4 regions of the Streptomyces sp. NPDC020780 genome follow, and region 4 is predicted to be linked to each of the others. Evidence: riboswitches for the same ligand, from Rfam matches in the RefSeq annotation. Region 4 holds a riboswitch; each other region holds the start of a gene.

Region 1 (7,103 bases), on a different contig from region 4:
TGCCAGGGTCCTGGGGTGACGGTGGTCGCCTTGCTGCCCTCCGCGGGCCCGGTTCCACCCCCGACGAGTGTCGTGATGCCGGCGGAGAGCGCCTGGTCGATCAGGGTCGGCGAGATGAAGTGGACGTGCGCGTCGATGGCCCCCGCCGTGACGAACATGCCGTTGCCCGCGATGATCTCCGTCTCGGGGCCGATGACGAGGTCGGGGTGGACGCCGTCCATCGTGTCCGGGTTGCCGGCCTTGCCGATGCCGGTGATCCGACCGCCTCGGATGCCGATGTCGGCCTTGACGACACCCCAGTGGTCGATGATGACGGCGCCGGTGACCACGGTGTCGGGCGCGCCCTCGGCGCGGGTGGTGCGCGCCTGGCCCATCGACTCCCGGATCACCTTCCCGCCGCCGAACACGGCTTCGTCACCGGCCAGTCCGGGCCCCCCGGAGCGGTCCTCCTCGATCTCGACGACGAGATCGGTGTCGGCGAGCCGGATGCGGTCGCCGGTGGTGGGGCCGAACAGGTCGGCGTATACGGCACGGCTGAGTTCAGGCATCGAGAGGACCTCCGGTGTCGCCGCGCAGCCCGGGAACGACGCGCAGACCTGCGAGCGGGACGAGCTCGACGTCGACCGGGATGCCGGGCTCGAAGCGCACGGCGGTCCCCGCCGCGATATGGAGACGCAGCCCGCGGGCAGCGGGACGGTCGAACTCCAGACCCGGGTTGGTCTCGGCGAAGTGGTAGTGCGAGCCGACCTGGACGGGGCGGTCCGCGACGTTGAGGACGGTGAGGCGGGTGACGGGGCGCCCCTCGTTGAGCGGCACGGTGCCGTCCGCGTAGAGGATCTCTCCGGGAATCATCGGTGTGCTCCCGTCAGACGATCGGTTCATGGACGGTGACGAGCTTGGTGCCGTCCGGGAAGGTGGCCTCCACCTGGACGTCGTGGATCATCTCCGGGATGCCGTCCATGACGTCCTCCCGGGTGAGCACCTTCCTTCCCGAGGCCATCAGTTCGGCGACGGTCCGGCCGTCACGCGCACCCTCCAGGAGGTGTGAGGTGATCAGGGCGACCGCCTCGGGATGGTTCAGCCGCAGCCCGCGCGCCCTGCGCTTTCCGGCGACATCGGCCGCCACGTGGATGAGCAGGCGTTCCTGTTCGTGCGGAGTCAGTTGCACGCTTCCACCTCTTCGTCTTCCGCCCGGTACCGGCTCCGGGCGCAGCGGGACCCTATCCACCTTCAACACTTTGTTGAAGGTGGAAGAGGGCCTCGCGGCCAGGTATTGCACGTTAGGGCGGAAGTTTTTCCGGCGCGTTAACTGATCTTTTGCCGACCCATGTACATCAGGGGCGCCGAGCGCGGCCCGGGCGCGGCAGGCCCGGCCCGCCGCGCCCCACCTCCCGCGCCCGGCGAATCCGGCTCGGCGAGGACCCCCCGGGCGACGCCCCACCGGGGACGCTCCCGTACCGGCCCGCGCCGAAGGTGAATGCGATGGCTGCGTCTCTGGGTGTGGTCGGCCGGATCGGCCGGACCGATCCGGCGCGCTGCGGCGATACCTGCGGAGCGCCCCGGTCGCCGCGGGCGCCGGCCCCGCGCCGTTCCCCTGCGGGACGCGCCGGCGATCACGCACGAGAGGAGCGAGACGCAGATCCACGCGGAGACACCGGTCCGCCCCTGCGCAGGCTGGTCGGGGACCGGCGCGCCAGGTGGGTCACCATGCCGCCGACCGCTACGAGTTGAGCTCCCGGTCGCCCGACTGCCGCATCCTCTCCGCTTCTCGGCGCACGCGCCGCGACACGCCCGGCGGGCCGAGGAATCTTCCTCCCTCGTTCGGCTCAGACAGCCCCCCTCAGGAGGGACAGTTCAACTTGCGCATCGCGTGGGGACGCTGAGCGGAACACCCTGTTCCGCCGCTGGTACGCGGCTGGTGCGGCAGGACCTCCGGGGAGCGGCGTCAGCCCCGCCCACCCGAACGGGCCAGCCGTGACGACTCTCACATAACGCCTTTTCAGTTCGGAAAACAGACACCGCGTGAGTAAAGATCCGTGGGACGACAAGCCCCCGCCACCGCGGCGGGGCGGTCCGGGCGGACGCCGAGTCCTGCCGCCGTCCGGACGCCTGGTCGACAGGAGTGGATCGGCAGGAGTGGAGGACCCGAGCACAACGGGCCGCCCGGACACCCGTTCCGGACAGCCCTCGGGGTGAAGCCGCCGAGCGCGGCCGGGCAACTTCGCCAGCCCGAACCCGACAGGTCATCCTTCACAGGCGGCTGACGAAGGGTTGCGCATGACTGCGCAGGTTCATGTCCCGTCTCTGTTCGCCCGGGTCGGTACGGCCTCGGTTCTCACACTCGCGGTCGGCACCACGATGCTGGCGCCCGGCATCGTCGACGACGCCGAAGCCGCGACCAACTCGACGAAGGCGCTGAAGGTCGCCGCCTCGAAGAAGGGGGCGCCCTACCGGTGGGGCGCCACGGGCCCCCACCGGTTCGACTGCTCGGGCCTCACGCTCTACGCCTTCAAGAAGGCGGGCAAGAAACTCCCCCGCACGGCCCAGCAGCAGTACAACACCACGCGCCACATCACCAGGTCGCAGCGGCAACGCGGCGACCTGGTCTTCTTCCATGCGGGCCGCAGCGTGTACCACGTGGGCATCTACGCCGGCGGAGGCAGGATCTGGCACTCCCCGAAGACCGGGGCGGTGGTCAGACTGGAGAAGATCTGGTCGAAGAGCGTCTGGTACGGAAGGGTCCGCTGACGTCCGTACACCTGTACGCACGTCCTCTGTTCGCCCGTGTGCTGATACGCGCCTCCGGGGTGCACGCGTACACCGCACCCGTGTACGCGTGCACACTCCAACGGCCGTCGCGGACCGTCGCGCACCCGGCCGCGCCGTGGCCGGGTCAGTGCAGCAGGGGCGCGGCGACCAGTACGAGCCCCAGCGCGGTGAGCGCCGCACCGACGCTGGTCAGCGCGGGGCTCGGCGTGGCGGTGGTGCCGGAGATGGTCGCGGCGATGTCTTCGGCACCTCTGGCCGTACGGCGACTGGAACACGCGGAGTTCCGCCGGACGATCTCCGTGGCGCACCGGGGAGAGCGGAACACCGCCGCGGCGGCCACGCTGAGGGCTCTGCTGCGCAGCGGTTTCGGACGGGCCGCCGCTCACTGAGGCCCTGCCGGGTCCGCCCCGCCCGCCCGGACGCCGCGGTCTGGTTTCCGGTCAGGTAAAGGTCAGGGCAGGGCAGGGCCTGCGCGGGTACGGCCCAGGGAGGGGTGATCGAGACCGTCTTGCCGCCGTCCCGGATCGGGCTGACGCCGATCCGCGCCCTCCCGGCCGCTCACAGGCACGACAACGGCCCTCTACGCTTCGGAGCGCTCCGCCCGAGGGGGCCGCTGCTCCACGCACCGTGGGCGGAGGCCGTGGAGCGCGGGGCCGACGGCTCCAGGGGCATGAGGGCCGGCTGCGCCACGTGACCCAGGTCGCTCAACTCCCGTACCCGGGTGCGTCATTACCGCCCTACGCGGTCGGCAGCCGCCTCCAGCCCCTCATCGGGCCTCAGCCGTTCGGCATCTCCTCTTCTCCGCCTTCACCGGTGACCGGAGAGGGCGCCGTGCCCACCACCGTCGCCACGGCGCTCTCGATCTGCTCGGGTGTCAGGTCCGCCCGCGCCGTCAGCCGCAGGCGGGAGACTCCGTCCGGGACCGACGGAGGGCGGAAACACCCCACCGCGAGGCCGGCCGCCCGGCAGTCGGCCGCCCAGCGCACCGCCGCGTGGGCGGACGGTGCGCGGACGGACACGACGGCGGCGTCGGGGCGGACGGCGGTCAGCCCGGCCGCGGTCAGCCGTCCGTGCAGTTCGGCGGCGACGGCGCGCGCCCTGCCCGCGCGCTCAGGCTCGCGGCGAAGGAGCGCCAGGCCGCCCAGCGCCGCGCCGACGGCCGCGGGGGCGAGGCCGGTGTCGAAGATGAACGTACGGGCGGTGTTGACCAGGTGGTCGATGACCCGGGCCGGTCCCAGGACGGCTCCGCCCTGACTGCCGAGGGACTTGGAGAGGGTGAGCGTGACGACGATGCCCTCACCCCCGGCGAGACCGGCGGCTGCGAGCGCTCCCCGGCCGCCTTCGCCCAGCACGCCCAGGCCGTGCGCGTCGTCCACGAGCAGGGCCGCACCCTCTTCCCGGCACACCTCGGCGAGCCTGCCCAGCGGGGCGGCGTCGCCGTCCACCGAGAACACCGAGTCGGTCACGGCCAGTGCCCGCCCGCGATGCGCCCGGAGTGCCTTGCCCACCGCCTCCGGATCCGCGTGGGGCACGACTTCGGTGTCGGCGCGGGAGAGCCGGCAGCCATCGACGATCGAGGCGTGGTTCCGCGCGTCCGACACGATCAGCGAGCCGTGCCGCCCGAGCGCCGTGAGGGCGGCGAGATTGGCCGCGTACCCGGAGGACAGCACCAGGGCGGCCTCGAAACCGCAGAACTCCGCCAGCGCGCGTTCGAGTTCGGCGTGCAGGGCGGTGGACCCCGTGACGAGCCGCGAGCCGGTGGCGCCCCCACCCCACGTCCGGGCCGCCTCCGCGGCTCCCTCGGTGACCGAGGGATGGCGGGACAGTCCGAGGTAGTCGTTGCTCGCAAGATCCAGCAGAGCGGGTACGGCGGGCCGGGGACGCAGGGTCCGGAGGAGTCCGGCGTCCGCGCGGCGGCGCGCCTCGTCGTCGATCCAGGCGAACGGGGCGTAGGACATGGGGCGGTCCCTTTTGTAGGCAGCTCACAGACCCTAGCGGGGTGCGCAGCGGGTCAGGGTGTGGCAATACACACACCCTCCGCCACCTCTCCTGTCCGGTTCCTCCTTGGCCGATGCCGGTGCCGTGCGTCAGGATCAGGGCCATGGACCTCCTGAACACGCTGGTGGACAAGGGACTGCGGCGCGAACTGCCGACCCGTGACGAAGCGCTCGCCGTGCTGGCGACCTCTGACGACGACCTGCTCGATGTGGTGGCCGCGGCCGGAAAGGTGCGCCGCCAGTGGTTCGGCCGGCGCGTGAAGCTGAACTACCTGGTAAACCTCAAGTCCGGGCTCTGCCCGGAGGACTGTTCGTACTGCTCGCAGCGGCTGGGCTCCAAGGCCGACATCCTCAAGTACACCTGGCTGAAGCCGGAGGAGGCGACGAAGGCCGCCACCGCGGGTGTGGCCGGCGGAGCCAAGCGGGTGTGCCTGGTGGCGAGCGGGCGCGGGCCGACCGACCGGGACGTCGACAGGGTGTCCCGGACCATCGAGGCCATCAAGGAGCAGCACGAGGACGTCGAGGTGTGCGCCTGCCTCGGCCTGCTCTCCCAGGGCCAGGCCGACCGCCTGAAGTCCGCGGGCGCCGACGCGTACAACCACAACCTCAACACCTCGGAGGGGACGTACGGGGAGATCACGACCACCCACACGTACGCCGACCGGGTGGACACGGTGCATCAGGCCCAGGCCGCCGGACTGTCCGCGTGCTCCGGCCTGATCGCGGGGATGGGTGAGAGCGACGCCGACCTGGTGGACGTCGTCCTCTCGCTGCGTGCACTCGACCCCGACTCGGTTCCGGTGAACTTCCTGATTCCGATGGAGGGGACCCCGCTCGCCGAGGAGTGGCACCTCACACCGCAGCGGTGCCTGCGCATCCTGGCCATGGTGCGGTTCGTCTGCCCGGACGTCGAGGTGCGGCTCGCGGGCGGGCGCGAGGTGCACCTGCGCTCGATGCAGCCGCTCGCCCTGAACCTGGTGAACTCGATCTTCCTGGGCGACTACCTGACCAGCGAGGGCCAGTCGGGGCAGACCGACCTCGACATGATCACCGACGCGGGGTTCGAGGTCGAGGGAGCGGACACGACGACGCTGCCCGGGCACCGCGCGCAGGCAGGCGGGGCCTGCGGTTCCCGCGAGGGCGGTTGCGCCCCGTGCGGGGACGCGCCGGTCTCCGCCACAAAGGACGGCGCCCGGGCACCGGAGGCGGCCGGGGCCCCGTCGGCGGCTCGCACGGACCTCGTATCGGTACGCCGGCGCGGTGCGGGGACGGACCTCGCGCCCAATGCCTGATTCCCTCGCGCCGGCGGAACTGCGTGCGCTGGACCGGGCCCACGTCTGGCACCCCTACGGCCCGATGCCCGGCCGGCAGGAGCCGCTGGTCGTGGAGTCCGCCTCGGGGGTACGGCTGCGCCTCGCCGAACCCGCCCACGGACAGCACGAGTTGGTGGACGGCATGTCGTCCTGGTGGTCGGCGGTGCACGGCTACAACCACCCGGTGCTCAACGAGGCGGCGCGGAGCCAGCTGGACCGGATGAGCCATGTGATGTTCGGCGGGCTCACGCACGAGCCCGCCGTCCGGCTGGCGGCCCGGCTGGTGGAGATCACTCCCGAGCCGCTCCGGCACGTCTTCCTCGCCGACTCGGGATCGGTCTCGGTCGAGGTCGCGGTGAAGATGTGCCTGCAGTACTGGCGCTCGGCCGGGCGTCCGGGCAAGCACCGGCTGCTGACCTGGCGGGGCGGATACCACGGGGACACCTGGCAGCCCATGTCGGTGTGTGATCCCGAGGGCGGGATGCACGAGTTGTGGGCGGGTGCGCTCCCCCGCCAGGTCTTCGCGGACGCCCCGCCGGACGGCTTCGACGCGGAGCCCGACGAGGCGTACGCGCGCCACCTGAGAGAACTCGTCGCGGACCACGCCGACGAACTGGCCGCGGTGATCGTGGAACCGGTGGTGCAGGGTGCCGGCGGAATGCGGTTCCATTCGCCCGCCTATCTGCGGGTGCTGAGGGAGGCGTGCGACGCGAACGACGTCCTGCTGGTGTTCGACGAGATCGCGACGGGATTCGGCCGTACGGGGCAGCTGTTCGCGGCCGGTCACGCAGGGGTGTCCCCCGATGTCATGTGTGTGGGCAAGGCGCTGACCGGCGGCTACCTGACACTGGCGGCAACCCTGTGCACGTCCCGTGTGGCGGAGGGCATTTCCAGCGGGGAGGTGCCGGTGCTGGCGCACGGGCCCACGTTCATGGGCAATCCGCTGGCCACGGCGGTGGCCTGCGCGTCCGTGGACCTGCTGCTCGGCCAGGACTGGGAGCAGGAGGTGAAGCGGATCGGCACC
Region 2 (7,103 bases), on a different contig from region 4:
CTTACAGTGGCAGGTCCGGCAGGAAAACCTGTACCGATCGAAGGGACGTACATGCCCATGGGTCACACGGCCACAGCCCAGGCCGGCTCCGGCGGCTTGACGGCGACCGAGCACCGCCTGGCCAACGGCCTGCGCGTGGTGCTCTCCGAGGACCATCTGACCCCGGTCGCCGCCGTCTGCCTCTGGTACGACGTCGGCTCCCGTCACGAGGTCGAGGGACGCACGGGACTCGCGCACCTCTTCGAGCACCTGATGTTCCAGGGCTCCGGCCAGGTGAAGGGGAACGGCCACTTCGAACTGGTGCAGGGGGCGGGCGGTTCCCTCAACGGCACCACCAGCTTCGAGCGCACCAACTACTTCGAGACGATGCCCACGCACCAGCTGGAGCTGGCTCTGTGGCTCGAGGCGGACCGGATGGGCTCCCTGCTCGCCGCGCTCGACGAGGAGTCCATGGAGAACCAGCGGGACGTCGTGAAGAACGAGCGCCGCCAGCGGTACGACAACGTCCCGTACGGCACGGCGTTCGAGAGGCTCACGGCGCTCGCCTACCCGGAGGGCCACCCGTACCACCACACGCCGATCGGTTCGATGGCCGACCTGGACGCGGCGACCCTCGAGGACGCCCAGGCGTTCTTCCGCACGTACTACGCGCCCAACAACGCGGTGCTCTCGGTGGTCGGGGACATCGACCCGGAGCAGACCCTGGCCTGGGTCGAGAAGTACTTCGGCTCCATCCCGTCCCACGACGGCAAGCAGCCGCCGCGCGACGGCACGCTCCCCGGCATCATCGGCGAGCAGCTGCGCGAAGTGGTCCACGAGGAGGTTCCCGCCCGTGCGCTGATGGCCGCCTACCGGCTGCCGCACGACGGGACACGGGAGTGCGACGCCGCCGACCTGGCCCTCACCGTGCTCGGTGGCGGGGAGTCCTCCCGCCTGCACAACCGCCTGGTGCGACGCGACCGTACGGCGGTCGCCGCCGGATTCGGGCTGCTCAGGCTCGCCGGAGCGCCCTCCCTGGGATGGCTGGACGTCAAGACGTCCGGTGGCGTCGAGGTGCCGCAGATCGAGACGGCCGTCGACGAGGAGCTGGCCCGGTTCGCCGAGGAGGGCCCCACCCCCGAGGAAATGGAGCGGGCCCAGGCGCAGTTGGAGCGCGAGTGGCTCGACCGGCTCGGCACGGTCGCTGGCCGTGCCGACGAACTCTGCCGGTACGCCGTACTCTTCGGCGACCCGCAGCTCGCCCTGACCGCGGTGCGGCGCGTCCTCGACGTGAGCGCCGAGGAGGTACGGGACGCCGCCCGGGCCCATCTGCGGCCCGACAACCGCGCGGTCCTGGTCTACGAGCCGGTCGAACCGGCCGACGAGGCCGGGGGAACGGCGGAGGAAGCTCCGGCGGACACCGCCGGCGCGCACGAGGGGGCCGACAAGTGACCGACGCCGCCGTGACTGGAGTGACGATGGAGTACCACCCGCAGCCGACCGCCGGCGAGGCCAGGCCGTGGGCCTTCCCCGCGCCCGAGCGCGGCGCCCTGCCCAACGGGCTGACCGTGCTGCGCTGCCACCGCCCCGGCCAGCAGGTCGTCGCCGTGGAGATCTTCCTGGACGCGCCGCTGGACGCCGAGCCCGACGGCCTGGACGGGGTCGCCACGATCATGGCGCGGGCCCTGTCCGAGGGCACGGACAAGCACTCCGCGGAGGAGTTCGCCGCCGAGCTGGAGCGCTGCGGTGCCACGCTCGACGCGCACGCCGACCACCCCGGCATCCGGGTCTCCCTGGAAGTCCCGGTCTCCCGGCTGGCCAAGGCGCTCGGCCTGGTCGCCGAGGCGCTGCGCGCCCCGGCCCTCTCCGGGAGCGAGATCGAGCGCCTGGTGGGCAACCGGCTCGACGAGATCCCCCACGAGCAGGCCAACCCGGCCCGGCGCGCCGCCAAGCAGCTCTCCAAGGAGCTCTTCCCGGCCACGGCGCGCATGTCGCGCCCGCGCCAGGGCACCGAGGAGACGGTGCGCCGGATCGACGCCGAGGCCGTACGCGCCTTCTACGACGCCCATGTCCGCCCGTCCACGGCGACGGCGGTGGTCGTCGGTGACCTCACCGGCGTGGACCTGGACGCGCTCCTGGCCGACACGCTCGGCGACTGGTCGGGCAACACCGCCCAAGCCCGGCCCGTGCCGCCGATCACCGCGGACGACACCGGCCGCGTCGTCATCGTGGACCGGCCCGGTGCCGTTCAGACGCAGCTGCTGATCGGCCGGATCGGCGCGGACCGGCACGACAGCGTGTGGCCGGCCCAGGTCCTCGGCACGTACTGCCTGGGCGGCACCCTCACCTCGCGGCTGGACCGCGTGCTGCGTGAGGAGAAGGGCTACACGTACGGGGTCCGGGCCTTCGGTCAGGTCCTGCGCTCGGCGGCGCCCGGCTCCTCCACGGGGGCGACCGGCGCGGCGATGCTCGCCATCAGTGGTTCCGTGGACACGGAGTCCACCGGTCCCGCGCTGGCGGACCTGTGGACGGTCCTGCGGACCCTGGCGGCCGAAGGGCTCACCGACGCCGAGCGGGAGACCGCGGTGCAGAACCTCGTGGGGGTGGCCCCGCTGAAGTACGAGACGGCGGCCTCCGTCGCGGGCACCCTGGCCGACCAGGTGGAGCAGCACCTTCCGGACGACTACCAGGCCCGGCTGTACGCGCGCCTGGCAGAGACCGGCACCGTCGAGGCGACCGCCGCGGTGGTCAGCGCCTTCCCGGTGGACCGGCTGGTCACCGTCCTCGTCGGGGACGCCGCGCAGATCGCGGAGCCCGTCAGGGCACTGGGTATCGGCGAGGTGTCGGTCGTCAGCGGCTGACCCAGCGGCAGCGGACGGGCCCCGGCGAGTGAAGCCGCGCCGGGGCCCGTCTCTTTGTCCGGCTTGAGTGATGATCATCCGGTATGCCCTGTGGGATGTGTGACAAAAGCCCGTCTTCGTTTGGTGAACGACAGGCGCCCGTCCTAGCGTCGGCTCGGCTGTCCGCCGGACATCAGCCGCGACCGCGGCACCGGGCAGCCATCGCCGAGTCCCCGTCAGGCGCGAGCCTGGGGAGCCGGGGACCCACGCAGTCCCTGGGGTGAATCGGGCCCCTGCGTCCCGTGCGGGACGCAGGGGCCCGTAGGAGACCTTCCTGCTCCGAACCCGTCAGCTAACCCGGTAGGCGAGAAGGAAGGAAAGGATCAACTCCTCCATGGCGTTCACCCGTGCCACCGGGAAGCACCGTGCCCCGAGCCGCCTGTCGCGCCACGGCGCCCGGGCCGTCGGCATCGCGGCCCTGGCCACCGTCGGCGCCACGGCGTCCCCCGCCCTCGCCGCCGACTCCGACGCCCCCGCAGTCAGCACCACCGGACTGACCCAGGCCGTCGCCATCGACACCACCCTCGCCGCTCAGATCGAGGCCCAGGCCGAGGCCCAGCAGCACCAGGCCGACCTGGCGGCGCAGGCCGAGGCGGAGGCCCGTGCGAAGGCCGAGGCGAAGCGCAAGGCGGAGGCCCGTGCCGCCGAGGTGCGCGAGGAGAAGGCACGCGCCGCCCGCGCCGCGGAGCGCGCCCGGCTCAACGCCTTCCACCTCCCGGTCGCCGGTTCGTACGTGACCACCGGCTACAAGTCGGGCGGCTCCCTCTGGTCCTCCGGCAGCCACTCCGGTGTGGACTTCCGCGCCGCCTCCGGCACCTCCGTGGTCGCGGTCGGCGCCGGCACGGTCGTCGAGGCGGGCTGGGGCGGTGCGTACGGCAACAACATCGTGCTCCGGATGGCGGACGGCACGTACACCCAGTACGGCCACCTCTCCTCGATCGGCGTCTCCGTCGGCCAGAGCGTCGCCTCGGGTGAGCGGATAGGCCTCTCGGGCTCGACGGGCAACTCCACGGGGCCGCACCTGCACTTCGAGGCGCGGACGAGCCCGGAGTACGGCTCGGACATGGACCCTGTCGCATACCTCCGCGCCCACGGCGTCCAGGTCTGACAGGTCCGGCGCCCGGGACGGCCCCCGGTCGGCGCGGCGCCACTCCACCGAAGGCCCCAAGCCCGCCGGGGCCTTCGGCGTGCCCCGGCGACCCCACGGACCCCACGGACCCCACAGACCCTTCCGGATCCGCATCTGGCCGAAGCCGTCCGTGGCCAGAAGATATCCATGAATTCGACCCCGCCGTCGGGAATTACGGCGGATTGCAATAGAGTCACAGAACAGGCGTCGATCGGCCGCGTTCCGCGGGGATCAAGGCGGAGGTTCGGACATGCGTATTCCCGCGCATTCGGTATGCACGGCTGTCCGTGACGACATCGTCTCCGGTGTCTTCGCGCGCGGCAGCCGCCTGACCGAAGAGGTACTCGCGCGTCGTTACGGCGTCTCCCGCGTCCCGGTGCGCGAGGCGCTGCGCACCCTGGAGTCCGAGGGGTTCGTCGTCACCCGCCGGCACGCCGGCGCCTGCGTGGCCGAGCCCACGGAAGAGGAGGCAGCCGACCTGCTGGAGATCCGGATGCTCCTGGAGCCGCTGGGCGCCGCGCGAGCCGCGCAGCGCCGCAGCGAGGCACACCTCAAGGTGCTCCGCGGGCTGGTCAGGCTGGGGCAGGAGCGGGTGCGGCGCGGGGAGGGGGAGGATCTGCGCTCGCTGGGCGGCTGGTTCCACGAGACGCTGGCCCAGGCGTCCGGCAGCCCCGCGCTGATCGCGCTGCTCACCCAGCTCCGCCACAAGATCGCCTGGATGTACACCGTCGAGCAGCCGGTCCGGCCCGCCGACTCGTGGGCCGAGCACGGAGCCATCGTGGACGCCGTGGCCCGCGGAGATGCGGAACGCGCCAGGGCCCTCGCCGCCCAGCACGCCGAACGCGCCACCGCCGCGCACCGGCTGCGCCGCGTGGGCCGGACGGGGCGCGCGGCGACGGGCGGAACGCGGGTGAGCACTTCGCAACACGCCGTAAACATCGTGGGGCTACGCCATTAACAACGGCGCCGTATACAAAGAAGGTAATTCCCGGGGGATTTCTTTCTGCTGCCCTTCTTCAGGATTTACCGGCCGCTCGGCGGTCATTGAAGGCGGGTTCCGGTACACCCGGGAACGGGAAAGCCGCGGCTCCCGGGAAAGGGATGCCGCGGCTCAGGTGCCCAAGAGGCTCCGGCGGAAACCAGCCGGATCAGACGGTCTCGGGAAGCTCGTCCAGGCCCTCGGCGACCAGCTTCGCCAGACGGTCCAGGGCAGCCTCGGCGTCGTCGGCCTCGGACGCGAGCACGATCTCCTCGCCGCCCTGGGCGCCCAGGCCGAGTACCGCGAGCATGGAGGCCGCGTTGACCGGGTTTCCGTCGGCCTTGGCGATCGTCACGGGGATGCCGGAGGCCGTGGCGGCACGGACGAAGATGGAAGCGGGGCGGGCGTGCAGGCCCTCGGTCCAACCGACGTTGACGCGGCGCTCAGCCATGGTTCTGCCCTTCACGAATCAATGGTTGTCTAGACCAGTCTCTCATGCGGCACATGCTGCCGTGCCCCGCCTCCGGCCCCGGTCGCCCACCGCCGGCGGCACCCCTCAGCGTGCCCCCGCCCCGAACCCTCCGCTACCGGTGTGCCTGGCCGTAGGCTTTGTCCATGGAGCCGACCCGGGAGCAGAGTCCGCCTCACGCGTACCCCGACCACTGGGAGGCCGACGTGGTGCTCCGCGACGGCGGTACGGCGCGCATCAGGCCCATCACCACGGACGACGCCGAGCGGCTGGTCAGCTTCTACGAGCAGGTCTCCGCCGAGTCGAAGTACTACCGCTTCTTCGCGCCGTACCCGCGTCTCTCCGCCAAGGACGTGCACCGCTTCACCCATCACGACTACGTCGACCGGGTCGGCCTGGCCGTCACGATCGGCGGCGAGTTCATCGCCACTGTCCGCTACGACCGGATCGACGCCCAGGGCAGGCCCGCGTCCGCCCCCGCCGACGAGGCGGAGGTCGCCTTCCTCGTCCAGGACGCCCACCAGGGCCGCGGCGTGGCCTCGGCGCTTCTCGAACACATCGCGGCCGTCGCCCGGGAGCGGGGCATCCGCCGCTTCGCCGCCGAGGTCCTGCCCGCCAACAACAAGATGATCAAGGTGTTCCGCGACGCCGGGTACACCCAGCAGCGCAGTTTCGAGGACGGGTCGGTCCACCTCACCCTCGACCTGGAGCCGACCGCCGAGTCCCTCGCCGTCCAGCGCGGCCGTGAACAGCGGGCCGAGGCCCGCTCCGTGCAGCGCCTCCTGGCCCCCGGCTCGGTCGCCGTCGTCGGGGCCGGCCGGGCACCCGGCGGGGTCGGCCGCACGGTGCTGCGCAACCTGCTGGGCTCGGGCTTCACCGGACGCGCGTACGCGGTGAACCGGTCCTTCGCCGCCGGCCAGGGAGCGATCGACGGCGTGCCCGCGTACCGTTCCGTCGGCGAGATCGGGGAGCGGGTCGACCTTGCGGTCGTCGCGGTCCCCGCCGACCGGGTGCCGGAGGCGGTCGCCGACTGCGGGGAACACGGGGTCCAGGGGCTCGTCGTGCTCTCCGCCGGATACGCCGAGAGCGGCACCGAAGGCCGGGAGCGCCAGCGCGAACTGGTCCGGCAGGCCCGCTCGTACGGCATGCGGATCATCGGCCCCAACGCCTTCGGCATCATCAACACCTCCGAGGCCGTCCGGCTGAACGCCTCCCTCGCCCCCGAGTCGCCCGCGGCCGGACGCATCGGGCTCTTCACCCAGTCCGGCGCCATCGGCATCGCCGTGCTCTCCGGCCTCCACCGGCGCGGCGCGGGCCTGTCGACGTTCATCTCCGCGGGCAACCGCGCCGACGTCTCCGGCAACGACTTCCTGCAGTACTGGTTCGAGGACCAGGACACCGACGTGGCCCTGCTCTACCTCGAATCGCTCGGCAACCCGCGCAAGTTCACCCGGCTCGCCCGCCGCACGGCGGCGGTGAAACCGGTGGTCGTGGTGAAGGGCGCCCGGCACAGCGGCTCGGCCCCTCAAGGCCACGCCGTCCCGGTGAGCCGGATCCCCGACGCGACGGTCTCCGCGCTGATGCGGCAGGCGGGCGTGATCCGCGTCGACACGGTGACCGAGATGGTCGACGCCGGCCTGCTCCTCG
Region 3 (7,103 bases), on a different contig from region 4:
CCACGACGCCCTGGACGAAGGTCTCGCTGTTCTCGGCGTCCCGGGAGGCGGAGGTGGCGACGAACCGGACCTTCTCCGCGCCGGCCTCCCTGATCACCTCCGCGTACTCGCGGCAGGCGGCGAAGGTCCGTTCCAGCGCCTCGGGGTCCAGCCGTCCGGTGCGGTCGACGCCCTGGCCGAGCCGTACGACCTTCATCCGGCGGTCGAGTTCGGTCAACGCCCCGGTGGCGGGCTCCAGATCGGCGACGAGCAGGCGGATGGAGTTGGTACCGCAGTCGACGGCGGCGACGCGGGTCACCGGCCCGCCCCCTCGCCGGGCTCGCCCGCGTCCTCGCCCTCGCCCGCGTCCCCGCCCGAGCCGGGAACCGCGCACGGCGTCACGCAGGGGCCCTTCGCCCACCACTCGGGCAGCATCGCGATCGCCTCGTCGCCCAGCGGGTTCACCCCGGGCCCCGCCGCCAGCGAGTGGCCGACCAGGACGTGCAGGCACTTCACGCGGTCCGGCATGCCGCCCGCGCTCGGGAAGCCCTCCAGGACCTCGATGGCGTCGCGGCGCGCGATGTAGTCCTCGTGCGCCGCGCGGTACGCGGCCGCCAGCTCCGGGTCCGTCGTGAGCCGCTCGGTCATCTCCTTCATGACCCCGTTGGCCTCCAGCGTGCCGATCGCGGACGCGGCACGCGGGCAGGTCAGGTAGTACGTCGTCGGGAACGGCGTGCCGTCCTCCAGACGGGGCTGCGTCTCCACCACGTCCGGGTTGCCGCACGGGCACCGGTGCGCGATGGCGCGCAGTCCGCGCGGCGGCCGGCCGAGCTGCTGCTCGAACGCGGCGATGTCCGCGGCGGTGGGCGGAGTGGATTCGGTCTGCGGAGGGGGCGTGTCCATGCCTGCCTTGAATGTCATCGGTGGGTCTGTATGTATCGGTGTGGGTACGGGTGCGGGACGGACGGGTGCGGGCGCCCGGCCCCGTACGCGGACGGGGTCACTCGCGGTCCGCGCTGTCGACGCCGTCCCAGAGGTTGGTGTGCCAGGGGCGGCCCGTCGCGCCCTGCTCCCCGCGACGGACCTCGGCCGCGTCCGGGTCGATCACCGTGTAACCGGTCTCCCCGGGCATGACGTAGTGGAGGTGCTCACGCGCCAGGCGGCGGATGTACGCGTCGTCCTTGAGCCGCGCCTTCTCGTCCCGCAGTTCCTCGGTCCGCTCGTGTGCCTCCCTCGACAGCCTCTCCTGCTCGGCGATCTGGTCGCGCTGGGAGATGTACTGCCGCATCGGGTACGCGAGCGCGACCACCAGGGAACACACGATCAGCGCCAGGAACGCCGCCCGGCCCGTGAGCCGGGAGCGGCGGGCCTGACGGCGGTTCTGGGACCGGTAGACGCGGGCCGCCGTCTGCTCGCCGAGCAACCGCAGCCTGGTCGTGGTGGAGAACCGGTCGCGGTCCTTCCCGGCCATCTCTCACGCCTCCCCGTTACGCACGTCCGTCCCCGCACACGGTACGGGACCGGGTGCGGGGACGGACGGAGGCTGGTGCGCCGAGGTCCTGCCGAGGTCTGTCAGGCCTCGAAGCGGAACCGCGGGAAGGCCGAACGACCCGCGTACACCGCCGCGTCGTCGAGGATCTCCTCGATGCGCAGCAGCTGGTTGTACTTGGCGACGCGGTCCGAGCGGGCCGGGGCGCCGGTCTTGATCTGACCGCAGTTCACCGCGACGGCGAGGTCGGCGATGGTGACGTCCTCGGTCTCGCCGGAGCGGTGGGACATCATGCACTTGAAGCCGTTGCGCTGCGCGAGTTCGACGGCGTCCAGGGTCTCGGTCAGCGAACCGATCTGGTTGACCTTCACGAGCAGGGCGTTGGCCGAGCCCTCCTCGATGCCACGGGCGAGGCGCTCGGGGTTGGTGACGAAGAGGTCGTCACCGACGATCTGCACCTTGGAGCCGAGCTTCTCGGTGATGACCTTCCAGCCGTCCCAGTCGTCCTCGTACAGCGGGTCCTCGATGGAGACCAGCGGGTACGCGGAGACGAGCTCCTCGTAGTACTCGGTCATCTCGGCGGCGGTACGGGACTTGCCCTCGAACTCGTAGACGCCGTCCTTGTAGAACTCGGAGGCGGCGACGTCCAGCGCGAGCGCGATGTCGCGGCCGGGGACGTAACCGGCCTCCTTGACGGCCTCGAGGATGAGGTCGAGGGCGGCGCGGTTGGACTCGAGGTTCGGCGCGAAGCCGCCCTCGTCGCCGAGACCGGTGGACAGGCCCTTGGTCTTGAGGACCTTCTTCAGCGTGTGGTAGATCTCCGCGCCCCAGCGCAGGGCCTCGGAGAAGGACTCGGCGCCGATGGGCGCGATCATGAACTCCTGGATGTCCACGTTGGAGTCGGCGTGCGAGCCGCCGTTCAGGATGTTCATCATCGGAACGGGCAGCAGGTGCGCGTTCGGGCCGCCGAGGTAGCGGAACAGCGGGAGGTCGGAGGCCTCGGACGCCGCGTGGGCCACGGCGAGCGAGACGCCGAGGATGGCGTTGGCGCCGAGCGAGCCCTTGTTCTCGGTGGCGTCGAGGTCGAACATCGCCTGGTCGATGAGGCGCTGCTCGGTGGCGTCGTACCCGACGAGCTCCGGGCCGATCTGCTCGATCACGGCCAGGACGGCCTTCTCGACCCCCTTGCCGTGGTAGCGGTTGGGGTCGCCGTCGCGAAGCTCGATGGCCTCGAACGCACCGGTGGAGGCGCCGGACGGAACGGCAGCACGACCCGTGCTGCCGTCGTCGAGGCCGACCTCGACCTCGACCGTGGGGTTGCCCCGGGAGTCGAGGATTTCCCTGGCTACGACGACGTCGATGGACGGCACGAGGCATCTCCTTCTGGGATATGACACTGGTTGTGCAGGGTCACTGTGGCCTTGCGACACGAGCCTAACCGGCCCGGCCCGCTCCGTCGGCCGACCGCCCGTCCCCTGGGACGAAAAAGGACCCAAGAGCCTGCATTCCGGGCAAAGGTCCAAGAAATACCGGCCAGTAGCTACAAAGGTTGAACGGTCAGCCGCGAACCCGGCAGCCCTACGAGGCCCCGGACACGCCTCCGGCCCGGCGCGCACGGGGGGGTGTGAGCGCGCCGGGCCGGACAGCACGCAGGGTGCCGCCGGGCACCCCGCGTCCCTGGGAAGGAGGAGGGCCCGGGACTACTTCAGGTGGAGCTGCTGCCCCGGGAAGATGAGGTCGGCGCTCTCGACGATGTCGTCGTTCAGCGTGAACAGCTTGTGCCAGCCGCCCTTGACGTGCTTCGCCTCGGCGATCTTGCTGAGGGTGTCGCCCGCCTTCACCTTGTACTCCCCGTCACCCTTCTTGACCTTGCCGCCCGTCGGGGTGGTGACGGTCTTCGCCGCCTCCGGGGCCTTGCGGGTCTCGCTGCGCGTGGTGGGCTGCTCGGCCTTGCGCTCCGGCGCGGCCTGCGGGGCCGTGTCGCCGTTCTTCGCGGAACCGGTGTCGACACCCGGGTCCACACCGTCGTTCGTCAGGCCGCCGGCACCGGCGCAGGCCCAGGCACCCGGGCCCTGCATGGCGAGAAGCTTCTCGGCGGTGGCTATCTGCTGCGCCTTGGAGGCCAGGTCGGCCCGGGCGGCGTACTGCGTGCCGCCGGCGGCGGCCCAGCTGGACGCCGAGAACTGCAGGCCGCCGTAGTAACCGTTGCCGGTGTTGATCGACCAGTTACCGCCGGACTCGCACTGCGCGACGGCGTCCCACGTGGCGACGGAAGCGGCTGAGGCGCCCGTCGCACCCATCAGGGGGACGGCGACGGCGGCACCGGCCACGCCGACCAGGGTGGCGACACGGACGGCCTTGGACGGGCGGCGGTGCTTGCCCTTGCTGGAAAGCAGCATGGTTCTCCTCACCGACGCCTACGAGGTGAGCTGTCGGGTTCGGGCTGTGAGTCGCCCGGTCGCCCGCTCTCGCGGCCGACTTCACCCCGAGCCGGTCCTCGCCCGTCTCTCGACGGCCGGGCCCGGCACTTACCTGGGTCCCCCGCTCCTGCCTACGGCGCTTTACGCGTCTGTCCCCTTCGTCCGACGGCAGGATTCGGCGTGACGGTCGAAGGTGCCCGCGGTGCGAGCGGTTCCGACCGTAAACACAGGCAAGCCCGACATTCAAAGATGGACATAACGACCAATCAGCCCGTACCACCCCGGGGAGATGGATGATTTCCGCAGGTCGGAGCGGATATGGGCGGACCGGGCGGGCGCGAACCGCCAGTTGAAGCAAAGAGACCCATGTCTCACTTACGCATAAGTGGACATAGGCCTCTGAACTGCCCCCGCTTTCGGGGTGTTTTCCCGTTTTCGATCAGTTGCCGGCAGCGGCTTCCGCGCCGCTCCCCGTACCCGTACCGGCGTCCGCAGGCGCGGAGTCGGAGGCGCCCTGGAGGCTCAGGTCGAGGTTCTGGCCCGGGAGGATCAGGTCGGGGTCGGAACCCAGCTCGTCCTTGTTGGCCTCGTACAGCGCCGTCCAGCCGCCGGGCAGTTCCTGCGCGTCGGCGATCGCCCAGAGGTTGTCGCCCTCGCGGACGGTGTACGAGGCGTCCGTGCCCGCCTCCGCGCCCGTGCGCGCCCCTGCGTCGCCGCGCGAGGCGTGCCGGCCGGACTCGCGGGCGCTCCCGGCGTCCGCCTCGGCGCTCGCCTCCGGGGCAGGCGTACCGCGGTGCTTGCCGCCCTTGGCGCTCTCGCCCCGCGCGGGCCCGGAGCCCTGGGAAGCCTCGGATGCCGCGGGCGAGGGGGTGGCGGAAGGCGAGGACGGGTCGGCCGAGTCGGCGTCGGCCCTGCCGCTCTTGCCCTGCTCGTCCTGCTTGCCGGTCGTGCCGCTCGGCCGGTCCTTCTCGTCCGCGGCGGTGCCGCCCTTCGCGTCCGCCTCGCCGGTACGGTCCGACGCCTCCGGCGAGGGGGCGCCCGAGGGGCTCGCGGAGTCCGACGGCTCGGCGGCCGGATCGCCGCCCGGGTCGACACCCGGCAGGGTGCCGTCCACGGCGAGCCCGGAGATCAGCGCACAACTGGGCCAGGCCTGCGGCCCCTTGGCGTCCAAAACCTTCTCGGCGACCGCGATCTGCTGCGAGCGGCTGGCGAGGTCGGCCCGCGCCGCGTACGCCGTACCACCGAAGGCCGACCAGGTGTCCTGCGAGAACTGGAGACCGCCGTACTGGCCGTTGCCCAGGTCGGCACTCCATGTGCCACCGCTCTCGCACTCGGCGACCCGGTCCCAGGTCGACGCCTCGGCGGCGTGGGCGCCGCCCGCACCGAGCAGCGGGATGGCGATGGCCGATCCCGTCACGCCCGCGGCGACGACGATGGCGGGTGCCTGACGAGGGCGACGGTGTCTGCCGTTCGCGGAGCCCATGGGATTGCCTTCCGTGTGACCGACGTGTGGCTGGTGAGTCGAACGGTGAACCTAGCCGGACTCGAACGTGTGTCACAAGTCGATGCAGCGGAGATCACGCGAACATCACAGACTTGACGGAGGGTCACTCCCGACGGACCGGTGTCCGGGATCGAACTCCACGGGAAGAGTGCGCAGTCCGCGCATGATGAGCCCTCCACGCCACCGTACGTCGGCCGCTTCCGGAGCGAGCCGCAGGTCAGGAAGGCGCCGCAGCAGGGTGGCCAGCGCCGTCCGCCCCTCCAGACGGGCCAGGGGAGCTCCCAGGCAGTAGTGGATGCCGTGCCCGTATCCGAGGTGCTGATTGTCACTCCGCGCGAGGTCCAGGGTGTCCGCATCCCGGAATCGCTCCGGGTCGCGGTCCGCGGCGGCCAGGACCACGAGCACGGGGTCCCCGACCGCGATGGCCTGACCTCCGAGGGTGACGGGCTCGGTGGCATAGCGCCAGGTCGCCATCTCGACAGGCCCGTCGTACCGCAGCAGTTCCTCGATGCCGGTGGCCAGCAGGCCCTCCTCGCCCTCGGCGAGGGAGCGCTGCAGTCGCCCGCGCTGCTCCGGGTTACGCAGCAGCGCGTAGGTACCGTTGCCGATCAGGTTGACGGTCGTCTCGAAACCGGCGAAGAGAAGGATGAACGCCATCGCCGCGGCCTCGTTCTCGGTGAGGTGCTCACCGTGGTCGCTCGCCCGGATCAGACCCGAGATCAGGTCGTCGCCGGGATTCTCCCTCTTGCGGTGGATGAGTTCGGCGAGGTAGCCGCGCATCTTCTTGACCGACCTGGCCACACCGCCGCGCGGGCCGCCGCCGTGGCGGATCATCATGCCCGCCCAGTCGCGGAAGTCGTCCTGGTCCTCCGGGGGGACGCCCAGCAGGTCGCAGATCGCGTAGATGGGGAGCGGGAAGGCGAAGTCGTGGATGAGGTCCGCCGAGCCCTCCTCGACGAAGGAGTCGATCAGCCGGTCCGTCAGCTCCTGCACGCGGGGCGCGAACTCGGCGACCCGGCGGGGGGTGAACGCCTTGGAGACGAGCCGGCGCAGCCGGGTGTGGTCCGGCGGGTCGATGTTGAGCAGGTGCGTCATCAGCTCCGCCTTGCGCTCGCCCGGGATGCCGGTCCTCCCCTTGGCCTGCGCCGACCCGGCGTGGTGCATGGGGTTCTTGGAGAGGCGGGCGTCGGCGAGGGCCTGCCTGGCATCGTCGTACCGGGTCACCAGCCAGGCCTCGACACCGCTGGGCAGCGCGGTGCGGTGAACGGGGCTGTGCTCGCGGAGCCAGGCGTAGGCGGGGTACGGGTCGGTCGCGAACTCCCAGGTGAAGAGTTCGGGGGCGCCGCCGGGGGCGGGGTGGTCGACGGGGCAGCCGGCGGGAGGCCCGGCCGGGGCGCCACCGGGGGTGCCCTCGAGGGGGCTCTCGGGGGGCGCGGCGGCGGCCGGGTTTCCTCCGGAGACGGCGGCCGGAGGACACCCGGAACCGGCGGCCGGGGGATCCGCGGGACGGTCGGCCGAGGGGTCCGCGCGGTTGTCGGCGGGGCTGTCGTTCACTCCTCGACGGTATCCGGCGCCGCCCCGTGGCCCTCCGCCGCCCGGATCGCGTCCCGGTACGCACGCGCCGCGGCCCGCAGCGCGGCCTCCGGGTCGGTGCCGTCCTGCTCGGCGCGTACGGCGAGGGTGAGGAGCCGGTAGCCGACGCCGTCGCCCT
Region 4 (7,103 bases):
CCTACGCCGTGACGGGCAAGCTGATCGTGGCCACGGAGAGCCGCGAGCTGCCCCGGCTGCACGCGCTGGTGCAGCGCGGCCGGGCGCACGGCCTGCCGGTCCGGGAGCTCGGTCCCGTCCAGATCGCGGGATACGAACCGCGGGTGCGCGGCCTGGCGGCGATCCGGGTCGCGACGACCGGAGTGTGCGACTTCCCGGCGGTGGCCGCGCGGCTCGCCGCCGAGGTGGGCGAGGCCGGCGGCGAGGTCGGATACGGCGCGGAGGTCGTCGCCGTGGACCGGCGCGCCTGGGGGGTGGCGGTGCGGACGGCCGACGGCAGGGTGGTCCGTGCCCGGGTCCTGGTCAACTGCGCGGGGCTGCACTGCGACCGGGTGGCCCGGCTCGCGGGCGACGATCCGGGCGTGCGGATCGTGCCGTTCCGCGGCGAGTACTACGAGCTGGCCCGCCCAGAGCTGGTCCGGGGCCTGGTCTATCCCGTGCCGGATCCGGCCTTCCCGTTCCTCGGGGTGCACCTGACCCGTGGCGTCGACGGCACGGTCCACGTCGGGCCGAACGCGGTGCCGGCGCTGGCCCGCGAGGGATACAGCTGGCCGGTCGTCCATCCCCGGGAGCTGGCCGCGACGGTGAGCTGGCCCGGTTCCTGGCGGATCGCCCGGCGCCACTGGCGGTACGCGGCGGACGAGGTGCGCAGGTCCCTGTCGAAGCGGGCGTTCACCCGGGCCGTCCGGCGGCTGCTGCCCGAGGTGACGGAGGACGATCTGCGGCCGTCCCCCGCGGGTGTCAGGGCGCAGGCGGTGCTGAGCGACGGCACGCTCGTGGACGACTTCCTGATCCGGGAGGCCACGCACACCGTGCACGTGCTGAACGCCCCCTCGCCCGCCGCCACCGCTTCGCTGCCCATCGGGAGGGAGGTGGCGCGGCGGGCCCTGCAGCGGGCTCGCGCGACGGGATGGAAGCCGCCCGCCGTAGAATCGGGTCATTGTGTCTGAACCCTTGAACCCCACCCCCCGGACGCCCGGCCCCGCCGGCACCGACGCCGACGCCGACGCCCTGCGCGAGGCCTCCTTCGAGCGTCAGCGCAGGCTGCGCCAGGAGCCGCGCTTCCCGGGCGGGCCCGCCGCGGACCCGGCGGGCTCGCACCACGAACGCCGGATCCGCAGCTTCCAGCCGCGCCGCAGCCGGGTGACCGCTGGCCAGGAGGACGCCCTGCAGCGGCTGTGGCCTGTCTGGGGCCTCGACATCGACGGTCGCGGCGTACTGGACCTGCCCGCCCTGTTCGGCGGCCTCCCGGTGGTCCTGGAGATCGGCTTCGGCATGGGTGAGGCCACCGCGCTGATGGCGGCCGACGATCCCGCCACCGGCATTCTGGCCGTCGACGTGCACACCCCCGGCCAGGGCAATCTTCTCGGCCTCGCGGAGCGTGCGGGGCTGTCCAACGTCCGCGTCGCCAACGGTGACGCGATCATCCTGCTCCGCGAGATGCTGGAGCCGGCCTCGCTGGACGGGCTGAGGGTGTATTTCCCCGACCCCTGGCCCAAGAAGCGGCACCACAAGCGGCGGCTGATCCAGCCGGAGTTCCTCGACCTGGTGGCGCGCCGGCTGAAGCCGGGCGCGGTCATCCACTGCGCGACGGACTGGGAGCCCTACGCGGAGCAGATGCTCGAGGTCCTGACCGCGCACCCCCTGTTCGAGAACACCCAGGCGGACGGCGGCTACGCGCCGCGGCCCGCCTTCCGGCCCCTGACCCGTTTCGAGGGCCAGGGCCTGGACAAGGGCCACGTCGTGCACGACATCCTGTTCCGCCGTCTCTGACTCCCGCCCGGACCCCGCACGACTCCCGCACACCCCTGCCCGCAGGGCCTCCCCCCGGACCGTTCCGGGCGTCCCTGATCAGCCACCGCCGGGCGCCCGGCCGGTGCACGCGTGGCCGGGTGTCAGTCCCTCTCGTTAGGGTCATCAGGTGTCCCAGGGGTCCGAACAGCACCAGCAGCCGGCCGTCCCGGTTCTCGAGGAGCAGCGGCTCGACGCGTTCCTGGGCGCCGTGCCCGAGCGAGGCCAGTGGCGTTACCGTCCCCGGCGCGTCGGCATGGTCTGGCGCAGCAGGACGTTCCGCGCCGGCGCGGTGATCACCGTGCTCGCGCTCTGCGGGCTGATGATCCTGGCCCTGGTGCGCGAACAGACCGGCACCCAGGGCTTCGTGGTGGGGCTCGGCCTGGCCGTGCTGCCCGTCCCGCTGCTCATGTCGGCGTTCCGCTGGCTGGACCGGGTGGAGCCGGGGCCCTGGCGGAATCTGCTGTTCGCCTTCGCCTGGGGCGCGTGCGCCGCCGCGCTCGTCGCGATCACCGCGAACACGTTCGCGACCCGCTGGATAGCGGCGGCCACCGCCGACCCGGCGAGCGCCGACACCCTGGGCGCCACGATCATCGCGCCGGTAGTCGAGGAGAGCGCCAAGGCCGCCGCCGTCCTGCTGCTCTTCCTCTTCCGCAGAAGGGAGTTCGGCGGCGTCGTCGACGGGATCGTGGTCGCCGGCTTCACCGCCACCGGTTTCGCGTTCACCGAGAACATCCTCTACCTCGGCAACGCCTTCGGCGAGGACCAGCAGCTGGGGACAACGGGGTTCCCCTCGGTGACGGCCGGGACCTTCTTCGTACGAGCGGTCATGTCGCCGTTCGCGCACCCCCTGTTCACGGTGCTGACCGGCATCGGCTTCGGGATCGCCGCCGTCGGCGGCAGGCGGCACCCGGTGCGCCGGATCGTGCTGCCGGTGCTCGGGCTCCTCCTCGCCATGGGCCTGCACGCCCTGTGGAACGGCTCGTCGGCCTTCGGCGCCTACGGCTTCTACGTGGTGTACGGCGCGGTCATGGTCCCGGCCTTCGGCCTGGTGACCTGGCTGGCGATCTGGTCCCGCCAGCGGGAGCTGCGCACGCTCGCCGGCGAGCTGCCCGTCTACGCGGCGGCGGGCTGGCTCACCCCCGCCGAGCCGCTCGCCCTGGCTTCGATGCGGGCGCGTGGCCTGGCCCGCGACATGGCCAGGCACTGGAACAGCCAGCCGGACCGTGCCCGGGGCAGGGCCGCGGCCCGCGCGGTAGCGGAGTACGAGCTGTTCGCGACCTCGCTGGCGATGCTGCGCCGCAGGGCCCGCCACGACGGAGCGGGCCATGAGTTCGCCGTACGGGAGCAGGAGTTGCTGCACCATCTGTGGCAGCGCCGGGACGTCGCGGGCCCGGCCCTGACGTACGCGGCCCACGCGACGGGCCGGATACGCGCCCACCGGATGCCTCCGCCCGGCCCGTTCCCCCGCCAACTGCCCTACGACCGGCCGTATCCGCAGCAGCTCCCACCGCCGCACCGGCACTACGGCGGCCCCAACCCCTATCTGCACACCGGCGGTCAGCAGCCGGGCGGCCACCACCCGCCGCCCCGGTAGGGCCACCCGGCGCGCACGAGCGGGTTCCCGCGGACGCAGACCCGGCACCCGCAGACCAGGCACCCGCAGACCCGGAACAGCCAGGGGCGGTACCCGCACGGGCGGTCCGACGCAGCGGGCGGGCCCCCGGACGCAGACCCGGCACCCGCCCAGCCGGCACCCCCGGACCCCGGACAACCAGGCGCGGCACCCACGCCGCCCCCTGCCGTACGCAGACCGGCGGCCCTGACGTCGGGGGGTGTGCGTCAGGGCCGCCGGGGTTCGGGTGCGCCGTACGCCGGCGCGGGCGGTCAGATCGACAGGCCCTTGCTGCGCAGCCAGCTCATCGGGTCGATGCCCGAGCCGTCCGCGGTGTGGACCTCGAGGTGGAGGTGCGGGCCCGTCACATTGCCGGTGGCGCCGACGCGTCCGATGGTGTCACCCGTGCTGACCGTCTGACCGGCCGTGACGTCCATCGAGGACTGGTGGCAGTACCAGACCTCCGTACCGTCCTCGAGCTCGAGGACCGTGCGGTAGCCGTACGAGCCGGACCAGCCGGCCGACTTCACCGTTCCGCCGTGGACCGCCTTGACCGGGGTGCCGGTCGGCGCGGCGAAGTCCAGCCCGGTGTGGTAGCCGGAGGACCACATCGATCCGGCCTGGCCGTAGGTCGACGTGATCGTGTACGAGGACGTGGGGATGGCGTAGCTGGCGGCGAGCTTGGCGAGGCGCTCGGCCTCGGCCTTCTTCCTCGCAGCCTCCTCCGCCGCCTTCTTCTCGGCCGCGGCCTGGGCCTCGGCCTTGCTCTGCTGCTTGGCGGCCTGGGCCGCGGCCTCCTCGGCGGCGGCCTTCTCCTGCGCGGCCCTGGCCTCGGCATCGGCTCCGGCCTGCTGCTGCTCGGCCTGCTGGAGGATGCGCGCCCGCAGGGCCTCACCGGCGTCGGTGGTTCCCCCCTCCGCCTCGGCGGCGGTGATGCCGGCCGTGGTCAGCGGGGCGGAGGCGGCGAGGGTCTCGTGGTCCGCTTCGGCCTCGTCGGACATGAAAGCGCCCACGCCGGGAAGGGACGTGGCGTCGGGAAGCTTGTCCGCGATGGAATCGGGAAGAGAGATGGAGACCGGCGGCTTGCTCTGCGCGGTGGCCATGCCGCCCGCGCCGACGGCCGCGATGACACCGACGCCGAGGACGGTGGAGCTACGGGCGAGACCTCGCTGCTTGGCTACGCGGTGCCTGCCGCGCACGGGGCGGATGGATTCCTCGGTGGGATTCCACTCGTCCCAGGTCCTCTCCTCGCCACCGAACGAGTCGGTCCTGAAGGGTGACGGGGCCTCGGGGGCAGGCTGATTGGACGCCACGTGGGCGCACTCCTTTCCTTCCTTCTCGCCTACCGGGTTAGCTGACGGGTTCGGAGCAGGAAGGTCTCCTACGGGTCCCTTCGTCTCTCACGAGACGCAGGTGCCCGATTCACCCCATGTAGGTGGTTCCCCGGTTCCCTTGCGGAATTCGGCGCTCGCGCACGGTGCCGCCTCTGGCGACGACTGGGACAACCGCGCTGCGTTATCGAACGTTAATAGAGACCAGGGCCCGATTCCAAGCCGTTCCAGGTGATCATTCACGCCTACGACCTGCATTTTTATGGGTGAAACGGTCACAAACGGACGAGTTGCATATCCCTTTACCGACCATCAGTTTCTGACGGAGTGTCAAACGTTATGCGTAGCGGCGTCCTTCGATCACGGACAGTCGCAGCGGTCATCCCTCGCCCCTCCCCACGATCTTCACCGTCGTCCGCCGCTCCGGCTGCCCCCGGGCGGGCCGCCCGACCGCCAGGAGCGCCATGTCGTCCGTGGACCGGCCCCCGGTGTGCAGCCGTACGTCGTCGGTGAGGGCGGAGAGCAGCTCGTCGGGTCCGGGGAAGATCCGGCCACGCAGCCGGTCCGCCGGGTCGTAGAAGGCACCGTCCGCGTTCCGGGCCTCGGAGAGGCCGTCCGTGAACACCAGAAGCGTCGCCCCGGGCGGCATGGCCCACTCGTCCGACCGGTCCGGCCACACGTCCAGCCCCATGCCGATCGGCAGGGCGGGAGCACTGGGCGACAACACGTCGAGCGCCCCGTCTCCGTGCAGCAGGATCGGCTCGGGGTGACCGCGGTTGACGATCCGCACCGTGTCCGAACCCGCCGGGATCTCGGCGAGTACGGCGGTGACGAACCCCTCCATGGTGTCGAGCCCGCCACGCCGCGTGCCCTCCCGCGCCAGCGCGCGCTCCAGCCGCTGGGCCACGCCCTCCAGCGACAGCTCCTGCTCGGCCGCCTCCCGGAACGCCCCGATCACCACGGCCACCGCCCCCACGGCCTCCAGCCCCTTGCCGCGTACGTCCCCCACGACCAGCCGGACCCCGTGCGGTGTGTCCGCGACGGCGAACAGGTCACCGCCGACGAACTCGTCCGCCTGGGCCGCCTCGTACCGTGCCGCAACCAGCAGCCCGCCGATGCGGTCGTCCGGCGCCGGGAGCACCGCCCGCATCGCGGTGGCCGCGACGGCGCGGGCCGAGGCCAGCTGCTCGTTGCTGCGCCGTACGACGGCGTTGATGACGAGGGCGAGCCCGGAGACGGTGATCAGGGTGAGCAGGTCGGTGACCGGCACGACCCTGGCGAGCGTGCCGTCGGAGAGCCGGATGGCGAGGACGACGAGGACCGCGGCGACGCCGGTACGGAGCGTGCTGGCCATCGAGAAGAAGGGGGCGGCGAGCAGCGGAGCCGCGGCGAAGAACGGGACGGCCGTGACCGCGGCCGGCGTCACGGTGTCGAAGACGACTCCGACCACGATCATCAGGGCCGGCAGCAAGCGCACGAGCCGCCGCGCCCGGGGTGTGCCGAAGGCCGCCCCGCCCCGTTTTTCCCGCTTCCCCACCTGTGCACTCCTACCCGGTCCGCCCACGGCTGCGGACGGTACCGCGCCCCGCCCAGGCTGACCGTCGCCGCGCCGTGCGGCACAACGGCATCGGCCGAAGGGAGGAGCACGCCGGAGCCCCGGCCTCCGGAGGTCAGTCGGAGGGTCGGTGCCGCGCGTACATCGTCAGTGCATCCCGTACGGGACGGCGGTACCGTCCCCCTACCGATCGTAGTTCTTTCCGAAGCGCTCGTCGGCGACATACATCTCGCCGGCGCCGATGACGTACGACCGGGTGACCACCGTCGCGGGCGACGGCCACAACGGCAGCCACCGCCGAACCGGACGAGAGCGCCCTGGCCGTCAGGGGCGTCAAGGTCCAGCGCACCGACAAGAACACCTTGCGGGCGACGGAGGCCCCGGCCGGGTGCGTACGGGCATACGACAGAGGCCCGGATCCTTGGAAGGATCCGGGCCTCTGTCTTCAGTAGCGGGGACAGGATTTGAACCTGCGACCTCTGGGTTATGAGCCCAGCGAGCTACCGAGCTGCTCCACCCCGCGCCGTTGTGATGACAACTCTACGGCATCCGCGAGGTCCTCCTGACCAATTACGGCCGCGGCTCCGCCGGACCGCCTCCCGCCCGGGCATCCGCGCGCCGGGCAATCCCGCTCACCACGGTTTCCAAATACGGCAGTTGACGTGCGCGAGGCCTGTCCCGGCAGAGCGCCGCGTCCCCCGTGATCTCCGCATGACGCCTGTCCGGAGGGCCTGCACGAGGGCCCCACCGCCTGGACCCGCCCACGTCCCGG

What was found. A riboswitch is a leader RNA that binds a small molecule or an ion and turns the genes downstream of it on or off. The one in region 4 is predicted to bind cyclic di-AMP.
Region 1: another riboswitch for cyclic di-AMP. It lies ahead of ACH4VO_RS08660 (C40 family peptidase); the one in region 4 lies ahead of ACH4VO_RS29565 (M23 family metallopeptidase).
Region 2: another riboswitch for cyclic di-AMP. It lies ahead of ACH4VO_RS12385 (M23 family metallopeptidase); the one in region 4 lies ahead of ACH4VO_RS29565 (M23 family metallopeptidase).
Region 3: another riboswitch for cyclic di-AMP. It lies ahead of ACH4VO_RS20625 (transglycosylase family protein); the one in region 4 lies ahead of ACH4VO_RS29565 (M23 family metallopeptidase).

Annotation. Positions count from the first base shown of each region.
Region 1 covers NZ_JBIRTB010000003.1:592,487-599,589, forward strand. The annotation lists gene ACH4VO_RS08645 (urease subunit alpha) at 1-548, opposite strand, end outside; gene ACH4VO_RS08650 (urease subunit beta) at 541-852, opposite strand; gene ACH4VO_RS08655 (urease subunit gamma) at 866-1,168, opposite strand; cyclic di-AMP (ydaO/yuaA leader) riboswitch at 2,073-2,274, shown strand; gene ACH4VO_RS08660 (C40 family peptidase) at 2,278-2,748, shown strand; gene ACH4VO_RS08665 (LysR substrate-binding domain-containing protein) at 2,937-3,158, shown strand; gene ACH4VO_RS08670 (8-amino-7-oxononanoate synthase) at 3,546-4,727, opposite strand; gene bioB (biotin synthase BioB) at 4,871-6,058, shown strand; gene ACH4VO_RS08680 (adenosylmethionine--8-amino-7-oxononanoate transaminase) at 6,051-7,103, shown strand, end outside.
Region 2 covers NZ_JBIRTB010000005.1:381,377-388,479, reverse strand. The annotation lists gene ACH4VO_RS12395 (pitrilysin family protein) at 52-1,431, shown strand; gene ACH4VO_RS12390 (pitrilysin family protein) at 1,458-2,840, shown strand; cyclic di-AMP (ydaO/yuaA leader) riboswitch at 3,033-3,200, shown strand; gene ACH4VO_RS12385 (M23 family metallopeptidase) at 3,214-3,987, shown strand; gene ACH4VO_RS12380 (GntR family transcriptional regulator) at 4,259-4,966, shown strand; gene ACH4VO_RS12375 (HPr family phosphocarrier protein) at 5,157-5,438, opposite strand; gene ACH4VO_RS12370 (GNAT family N-acetyltransferase) at 5,603-7,103, shown strand, end outside.
Region 3 covers NZ_JBIRTB010000010.1:83,839-90,941, forward strand. The annotation lists gene ACH4VO_RS20605 (Ppx/GppA phosphatase family protein) at 1-298, opposite strand, end outside; gene ACH4VO_RS20610 (DUF501 domain-containing protein) at 295-882, opposite strand; gene ACH4VO_RS20615 (septum formation initiator family protein) at 980-1,450, opposite strand; gene eno (phosphopyruvate hydratase) at 1,552-2,838, opposite strand; gene ACH4VO_RS20625 (transglycosylase family protein) at 3,169-3,867, opposite strand; cyclic di-AMP (ydaO/yuaA leader) riboswitch at 3,868-4,037, opposite strand; gene ACH4VO_RS20630 (transglycosylase family protein) at 4,328-5,371, opposite strand; gene ACH4VO_RS20635 (cytochrome P450) at 5,477-6,946, opposite strand; gene ACH4VO_RS20640 (nucleoside triphosphate pyrophosphohydrolase) at 6,943-7,103, opposite strand, start outside.
Region 4 covers NZ_JBIRTB010000021.1:14,831-21,933, forward strand. The annotation lists gene lhgO (L-2-hydroxyglutarate oxidase) at 1-989, shown strand, start outside; gene trmB (tRNA (guanosine(46)-N7)-methyltransferase TrmB) at 982-1,812, shown strand; gene ACH4VO_RS29560 (PrsW family intramembrane metalloprotease) at 1,961-3,427, shown strand; gene ACH4VO_RS29565 (M23 family metallopeptidase) at 3,718-4,758, opposite strand; cyclic di-AMP (ydaO/yuaA leader) riboswitch at 4,770-4,922, opposite strand; gene ACH4VO_RS29570 (PP2C family protein-serine/threonine phosphatase) at 5,156-6,313, opposite strand; partial or broken gene ACH4VO_RS29575 (TipAS antibiotic-recognition domain-containing protein) at 6,447-6,592, opposite strand; tRNA gene ACH4VO_RS29580 (tRNA-Met) at 6,781-6,854, opposite strand.